Regions from separate parts of the Polaromonas sp. DSP2-3-2b2 genome, predicted to be linked through region 2. Evidence: predicted binding sites of a transcription regulator. Region 2 holds the regulator's gene; the other holds the start of a gene.
What was found. The regulator FNR, encoded in region 2, switches genes on or off when oxygen is low (the NO sensors DNR and NnrR bind a similar motif). The targets are predictions, from matches to a motif close to TTGATNNNNATCAA.
Positions count from the first base shown of each region.

Region 1 (4,154 bases), on a different contig from region 2:
ATGACCCGGAGACGGCCTCGCCGGAGGGGCGCATGGTTCCCAGCGTAGCGGCCGCCTTGCTCGCCGTCGAACGCGGCGCGCGCATTGTGCGAGTCCATGACGTGCGGGAAACCGTGCAGGGGCTGAAAGTCTGGAAAGCCGCCAGCTGACACGCCAAGGCGCCGGGCGCCTGATTGTTGCGGTGCGCAATATGTGGCAATCGAACCGTCCAAGCCCAAAGGACGGCCATAAAATCAGACCGAAGCCATGCCCTCCTGGGCTGAACGCTGCAAAACAACTCAAGAACCAATACCCATGACAAGAAAATACTTTGGCACCGATGGCATTCGCGGCACAGTGGGACAGGCTCCCATCACGCCTGATTTCGTACTTCGTCTGGCCCATGCAGTGGGACGCGTGCTGCGCAGGACCGAAGCGCGCCCGACCGTGCTGATCGGCAAGGACACCCGGATTTCGGGCTACATGCTGGAAAGCGCGCTGGAGTCCGGCTTCAATTCAGCCGGCGTTGACGTGGTGTTGCTCGGGCCGCTGCCCACGCCCGGCGTCGCTTACCTCACGCGGGCGCAGCGCGCCAGCCTGGGCGTGGTGATCAGCGCCAGCCACAACCCTTTTGCCGACAACGGCATCAAGTTTTTTAGCGCCCAGGGCACCAAGCTCAACGACGAATGGGAGTCGGCGGTGGAAGCCGCGCTCGACGAGCCGCCGGTCTGGGCGGATTCGGCGTCACTGGGAAAAACCCGCCGGCTTGACGATGCCGCCGGGCGTTACATCGAATTCTGCAAAAGCACGTTTGCCAACGACCTGACGCTCAAGGGCCTGAAGATCGTGGTCGATGGCGCGCATGGCGCGGCCTATCAGATTGCGCCCATGGTGTTTCATGAGCTTGGGGCCGAGGTGATAGCCATCGGCTGCGCGCCCGATGGCCTCAATATCAACGCCGGTTTCGGCGCGACCCATCCGGCAGCACTGGTGGCCGCCGTGCGGGCCAACGGCGCTGATTACGGCATTGCTCTCGATGGCGATGCTGACCGGCTACAGGTGGTCGATGCCACAGGCCGACTGTTCAACGGCGATGAAGTGCTGTTCCTGATGGTCAACGAGCGGCTGGCACGCGGCGAAAAAGTCCCGGGCACTGTCGGGACCCTGATGACCAACATGGCCGTGGAAGTGGCGCTGAAGGCCAAAGGCCTGGAGTTTGTGCGCGCGCAGGTCGGTGACCGCTACGTGCTTGAAGAGCTTGAAAAGCGCGGCTGGCTGCTGGGCGGCGAGGGCTCCGGCCATTTGCTGGCGCTGGACAAGCACACCACCGGTGACGGCCTCATCAGCGCGCTGCAGGTGCTGCAAGCCTGCGTGCGCAGCCAGCAGACGCTGTCGGAACTGCTTTCGGATGTGGTGCTGTTTCCGCAAACCCTGATCAATGTCCGGCTCAAGCCCGGTCAGAACTGGAAAGACAGCGCGGAACTTGCGGCGCAAACCGAAGCGGTGCGGATCGAACTGGGCGACACTGGCCGCATCCTGATCCGGGCCAGCGGCACCGAACCGCTGCTGCGCGTGATGGTCGAGGCACGCGATGCAGAACAGGCCAGGGCCTGTGCCGAGCGGGTGGCCGACACGGTGCGCTTCTGAGCCAGCCTGACCGGCGACCGGACCGGCCGGCAGCACGCTGGACGCTGCGCCGAAGAACATTGCCGACACCGTGTCATTGTCATTGTCATTGTCGCTGTCGTGATCGAGTTTGGGTAGGCGCGGCGTGACCACATGCGCGGTCGAAACGCCCACGGCCGCCCTGGCAGCCTACCTGCGGGGGGCCGTCGGATCGTGTTTCATCTTGCCCATGAACAACCGAATAAAAAATCCCATCATGCACAACATGAATATGATTCCCCCAATGCTCATCAGGCCATAGTCGGTGGAAAACAGGTCAGTCAGCAGTTTCATGGTCTTAGCTCCTTTTGTTTGAAACGACTATCCCTCATTCGCTCTAGGGGCATTCTGATCCAGGTCAACAGTGGGCCGTTGCACTCAGTTTTCAGGGCATGTGTCCTCGCTGTCGGCCATGAATTTGCTGGCAAACGATTCCCGCTTCATTGCAGGAGGCCTTGAATTGCGCGCGGCTACCGGTGTCATTGCTCCGCCTGCCAGCCGCCGCCGAGCGACTGGATCAGGGCGACGGCGGTGGTCTGGCGGTCGGCCATGGCCTGCACCAGCGTGCGGCGCGCGCTCAGCGCGGTGGCCTGGGCGGTAATCACTTCGGTGTAGCCGACCTGGCCGCTGCGGTAGCGGTTGAGCACCTGCTGCTCGACCTGGTCGGCGGCTTCGGACGCCTGGCGGCGCAAATCTTGTTGCATCAAGAGTATGCGGGTTGCGGCCAGCTGGTCTTCAACCCCTTGGAATGCGGTCAGCACGGTTTGCCGGTAGCGCGCCACCGCCTGCGCATGCGCCGCTTCGCTGCCCTGCACCCGCGCGGTGGTGGCGCCGGCGTTGAACAGCGCCTGCACCGCCGACAGGCCGAGCGACCAGACGCTGCTGGACGCGCTGAACAGGTCGGCCACGCGGCTGGAGCCCAACCCATACGAGGCGCCCAGCGACAGGCTGGGGTAGTAGGCGCTGCGGGCGATGCCGATTTTTTCATTGGCCACGGCCACGGCGCGCTCGGCCGCCGCAATGTCGGGGCGGCGCTGCAGCAGCGTGGAGGGAATGCCGACCGGAATTTCAGGTACTGTCGGCTTCCAGGCTTGCGGCGCCACGGAAAAGTTAGCCGGCGCTTCGCCCACCAGCACGGCAATGGCGTGTTCCAGCTGGGCGCGCTGGCGCAGCAGCCCGGCCTCGTCGGCCCGGGCATTGGCCAGCTGGGTTTGCGCCTGCAGTACATCGGTTTTGGCCGCGATGCCGGCGGTGTAGCGGTTTTGCGTGATTTCCAGGCTGCGCTGAAAACCGGCGAGGGTGCTTTCAAGCAGCGCTTTTTGCGCATCGACCTGGCGCAGCGTCAGGTAATTGACGGCCAGTTCGCCCTGCGCCGACAGCCGGGCCGATGCCAGATCGGCTTCGCTGGCCTGCGCGCTGGCCGTGCTGCTCTCCACCGCGCGGCCCAGGCGGCCCCAGACATCGGGCTCCCAGCTGCCGCCCATGCTGAGCTGGTAGCTGTTGCCGGTGCGACCGCCGCTGGTGCTGCTGCTGGAACTGGCGCTGCTGTGCGACCGGTTGGCGCCGCCGTCCAGCGTGACTGAGGGAAACAGCGAAGACCGCTGCTCGCGCACCACGGCGCGGGCCTGCGCATAAGCGGCCACGGCGGCGGCGACGTTCTGGTTGGACACATCGACCCGGGCGGCCAGCTGGCCCAGCACCGGGTCGCCGAACAAGCTCCACCAGGGGCCGCGTTCCAGCGCATCGGCGGGCGCTGCAGCTACCCAGCCGGCGGCCTCCTTAAAAGCACTGATGTCGGGCGTGGCGGGGCGCTCGTAATCGGGGCCGACGGCGCAGCCGCCGAGCGCCACGGCCAAGGCCGCAACGAGGAGTTTGCAGGGATGAAGTGTTGAGCGCATGGGTAACTTTATGAATTCGTCATTCCCGCGAAGGCGGGAATCCAGACGCCGCAAAACGCCCGCCTTGGCGAAGGACCATGGATTCCCGCCTTCGCGGGAATGACAGCGGTTTTAGCGTGGGGTAAAAAAATCAGCACGGCTTGGCTCATTGCGGTTGCAACGGCCGGACGGCGGGCGGCTCGTCGGACGGGTCATGCGGATGGCGGCTTAGGTGGCGTTCGGACGCGCTGCGGCGGCGCAGCTTGTCGAGCAGCACATACACCACCGGCGTGGTCAGCAGCGTGAGCAACTGGCTGGCGATCAGCCCGCCGATGATGGTGATGCCCAGCGGCCGGCGCAACTCTGCCCCTTCGCCAAAGCCGATGGCCAGCGGCAGCGCACCCAGGATGGCAGCCATCGTCGTCATCAGGATCGGCCGGAAACGCAGCAGGCAGGCCTCGCGCACCGCGTCCACGGCGCTCAGGCCGCGCGCGCGTTCGGCGTCCAGCGCGAAGTCAATGATCAAGATGGCGTTTTTCTTGACAATGCCGATCAGCAAAAAAATGCCGATCAGCGCGATGATGGACAAATCCATCTTGAACAGCAGCAGCGCCAGCATCGCGCCCACGCCGG
Region 1 is NZ_JAFCTH010000002.1:131,881-136,034, reverse strand. It holds gene folP (dihydropteroate synthase) at 1-149, shown strand, start outside; gene glmM (phosphoglucosamine mutase) at 295-1,626, shown strand; gene ACP7AD_RS02585 (DUF3149 domain-containing protein) at 1,795-1,938, opposite strand; gene ACP7AD_RS02580 (efflux transporter outer membrane subunit) at 2,124-3,542, opposite strand; gene ACP7AD_RS02575 (efflux RND transporter permease subunit) at 3,688-4,154, opposite strand, start outside.
Region 1: the regulator FNR is predicted to act here: its motif matches at 1,993-2,006, upstream of ACP7AD_RS02585 (DUF3149 domain-containing protein).

Region 2 (4,154 bases):
CATCGTATGTTTGGAGCTTGTCAAACAAGCCAGGCGCAGTAGCGCTGAATTGATCTTTTACCCGGCAAGGCTTCTACTGGGGCTTTGCATGGAGTAGTACTTGTGGATAATTTAAAGCCAACTCCTCGAAAAGTCATTCCCATCACGGTAATGGCCGGAGAGCAGTTGCAGGCCGCGTCAGCAACTGGCGATGGTGAGACTGGCAGCATTTATCAAGCTCAGAAGAAAATTTATCCACGTAGCGTCACGGGATTTTTTTCAAAGTGGCGCTGGGCCACGGTTTTTATCACCCAGCTAGTCTTCTACGGCCTTCCGTGGCTGGAATGGGGTCAGCGCCAAGCCGTATTGTTTGATCTGGAAGCACGGCGTTTCTATATTCTTGGTCTGGTTCTTTACCCGCAGGATTTCATTTACCTCTCGGGCATCTTGGTCATTTCGGCATTGGCGCTGTTCTTGTTCACGGCTGTGGCCGGTCGCCAGTGGTGCGGTTATGCCTGTCCGCAGACGGTATACACCGAAATCTTTCTCTGGCTTGAAAAAATCACCGAAGGCGACCGCTCGGCACGCCTGCGACTTGATGCAAGCTCCATGTCCGTCAACAAGTTGGCACGCAAGGCCAGCAAGCAGTTTTTGTGGATTGCTCTGGCCTTGTGGACGGGGTTTACCTTTGTCGGTTATTTCACGCCTATCAAGGAACTAAGCGTCAGTTTCATCAATGCAGGCATGGGCCCGTGGGAAACCTTCTGGGTTTTCTTTTATGGATTCGCCACGTATGGCAATGCAGGCTACATGCGCGAGCAGGTCTGCAAGTACATGTGTCCGTATGCCCGGTTTCAGAGCGCGATGTTTGACAAGGACACATTGATTGTCACCTATGACGAGGCGCGCGGTGAACCCCGCGGATCTCGTTCCAAGAAGGCCGATCCGACTGCCCTGAACTTGGGTTCCTGCATTGACTGCACACTTTGTGTCCAGGTCTGCCCGACGGGGATCGACATCCGCAAAGGTCTGCAATACGAGTGCATCAGTTGCGCGGCGTGCATCGATGTGTGCGATACCGTGATGGACAAAATGAACTATCCGCGCGGCCTGATTCGCTATTCAACACAGAATGCGGTGGTACAGGGCTGGGGCAGATCGCAGCTTTTGCGTCGCATATTCCGCCCCAGGGTGCTGGTCTACACGGCCATCTTGCTGGGCGTTACTGCCGCCTTGTTCATTAGTTTGGCGTTGCGCTCCCCATTCAAGGTCGACGTGATTCGTGACCGTGCTTCGCTGGCGCGTATCGTCAGCGGCGGAAAGATCGAAAATGTTTATCGCCTGCAAGTGATGAATGCGACCGAAACCACCCAGCATTACCGCATTACCGCCACAGGCTTGCCGGGTCTGATGCTAGCCTCCGAAGGCACACTCACTGTCGATGCAACCCAAGCGCGCGGGGTTCCTATTACCCTGCAATTGCCGTACGAGGCTGCAAGTCCAGGCTCGCATGAAATCCACTTTGAAATCGAGGCTGTCAACTCGCCTGGACGCGTGGTCGAGAAGTCGGTATTTCTGGTGCCCCGCTAACATATAACAATGGAAATATCATGAACGAAGAACACGGACAACCCTGGTGGAAATTTGGGCATGTGTGGATGGTTTTCGCAGGACCCGCCGTAGTGATCGTCGCCTCATTCATCACCTTGTACCTGGCCATCAAGGTTCCCGATCCTGTCGTGACCAGCTACGGTCAGGCAACGCGGTCGGTTGCAGCGGATCGGGAGGCATCCTCCACCAACATGGCGCCAGCGATGCAGGCCCGAAATCATGCGGCCACAGGTGTCCAGGTGCCTGCCGAGCCTTGAAAAGTGAAGGAAATTCGGTAAGGATCCGTCCATTCAGTCCTCAAGTTGCAAGAAAGATTTAAATTCTATGCTGGCCCAACGAATGATGTGGATTGCATGGCCTGCCTTTCTGGTGGCGGGCGTGATAGAGATGCTGGTGTTTGCCCTGGTTGATCCGCAAAGCCTGCATTGGTTCGGCCAGCCTCTGGCGTTGTCTCGGGACGCCGTCTATACGCTGGCTTTTTTTGTATTCTGGCTGCTGACCATGGTGTCGAGTGCCTTGACGACCCTGCTTGCCATGTCGCCATTCGAAGTAAATCGTCGCGAATTGGCCGCAGATGGTCGGCTCGAAAGCGGTGCCAAAGAAGTGAAGGCAAATTAAAACGTTTGTCAGTCAGCCCACACAGAAAAATTTCAGTGTCAGCAGGTTTTCTGGTTGTTGTTCACGATCAGTTTGAGCGCTTCGGTATCAAGGATGCGCACATGGCGCTGCTTGACTTCCACAATTTTGTCTTCGACGAATTTTGAAAAAGTTCGGCTGACCGTTTCGAGCTTCAAGCCTAGGTAGCTGCCGATTTCCTCTCGCGTCATGCGCAACAGAAGTTCGGATTGCGAGAAGCCGCGAGCATGGAGTCGCTGGACCAGATTGAGTAAAAAGGCGGCCAGGCGCTCCTCTGCGCGCATGCTGCCCAGCAGCAGCATCACGCCATGTTCACGAACGATCTCGCGGCTCATGATCTTGTGCACATGGCGTTGAAGCGATACAACTTCCCTGGACAACTCTTCGATGCGGTCAAACGGCATCACGCACACTTCAGCGTCTTCCAGCGCTACAGCGTCGCAGGTGTGGTGTTCCCTGACGATGCCGTCCAGACCGATGATCTCTCCAGCCATCTGAAAACCGGTAACCTGATTACGACCGTCTTCGGTGGTAATGCATGTTTTGAAAAAGCCGGTGCGGATGGCAAACAGGGACGTGAATTTTTCACCGTTGCTGTACAGGCGGCCGCCGCGTTTGACCTTACGACGTACAGCCACCACTTCCTCGATCCTGTCCATCTCATCGGCCTTCAGGCCCATGGGCATGCAGAGTTCACGAAGGTTGCAATTGGAGCATGCAACTTTTATGGCGGCAGGATTGATGGGCTGGAGTCTGGCGTCGCTTGAGGCTTCTCCGCGCTTGCCCGTCCCCATGGACTCTGGTGTAACCTCAAACATGACATTCTCCTCACGAGGGTTCGTTACATGGTTTTAGACATGCTGACCGCTGACATATGTCAAACAAACAAGGCGAACTTCACGATACATTGGCTGTGCCTGCTCCGTAGCCGCGGGTGCGCGTTCAAGGAACCGTCGCAAACGTACCTGCAGCAGATTGTATGCCCATCCCCATTCACGAACTGATAGGCCGTTTCGATGCTCTGGGGCACCGTTACACCTCATATCCGACGACAGACCGCTTCGTGGAGGCCTTCACGTCCGAACAGCTAGCGCAGGCACTCGCGCAGCGCCGAAACGGGGCGGCTGCCATGCGGTTGCCGCTGTCGCTTTACGTGCACATTCCTTTTTGCGAATCGCTTTGCTATTACTGTACCTGCCACAAGATCATCACCAAACACCATGAGCGCGGTGAAACTTATCTGCGCTACCTTGGTCGCGAGCTTGATTTGTACACTGCCCATCTGGGCACGGGTCAAGCGGTCAGCCTGCTCGATCTGGGCGGCGGAAGCCCTACCTTTCTAAATGATGGCGAACTGCGCCAGTTGATGGCCATGCTGCGGCGTAGTTTCCAGTTTGCACCGGGCGGAGAGTATTCCATTGAAGTCGATCCACGAACCGTTGATCCCGCGCGACTTGCCACGCTGGCGGAACTGGGATTTAACCGGCTGAGCTTCGGGGTCCAGGATTTCGATCCGGCGGTGCAAAAAGCGGTCCATCGCATCCAGCCTGCCGAGCAGGTTTTTTCATTGGTCGAAGCCGCGCGTCTGAGGGGTTTTGAATCTGTCAGTATTGACCTGATCCACGGGCTGCCGCGACAAACGCCGGAGTCGTTTGACCGCACGCTGGCGCAGGTCCTGCAACTGCGGCCGGACCGAATCGCCCTGTATGCCTACGCCCATCTGCCCCAGCGTTTCAAGCCGCAACGCCGGATTGATGCGGCTGAACTGCCTGGCGCCAGCGCTAGGCTCTCCATGTTGTCGCACACTCTTTCGGCTTTTCAGGATGCCGGTTATGTGCACGTCGGCATGGATTACTTTGCCCTGCCTGACGATGCGCTGGCGGTTGCCAAACGCCAAGGCCGCCTGCACCGCAATTTCCAGGGTTATA
Region 2 is NZ_JAFCTH010000020.1:16,103-20,256, forward strand. It holds gene ccoP (cytochrome-c oxidase, cbb3-type subunit III) at 1-53, shown strand, start outside; gene ccoG (cytochrome c oxidase accessory protein CcoG) at 103-1,569, shown strand; gene ACP7AD_RS14810 (nitrogen fixation protein FixH) at 1,590-1,847, shown strand; gene ACP7AD_RS14815 (hypothetical protein) at 1,915-2,208, shown strand; gene fnr (fumarate/nitrate reduction transcriptional regulator Fnr) at 2,247-2,969, opposite strand; gene hemN (oxygen-independent coproporphyrinogen III oxidase) at 3,206-4,154, shown strand, end outside.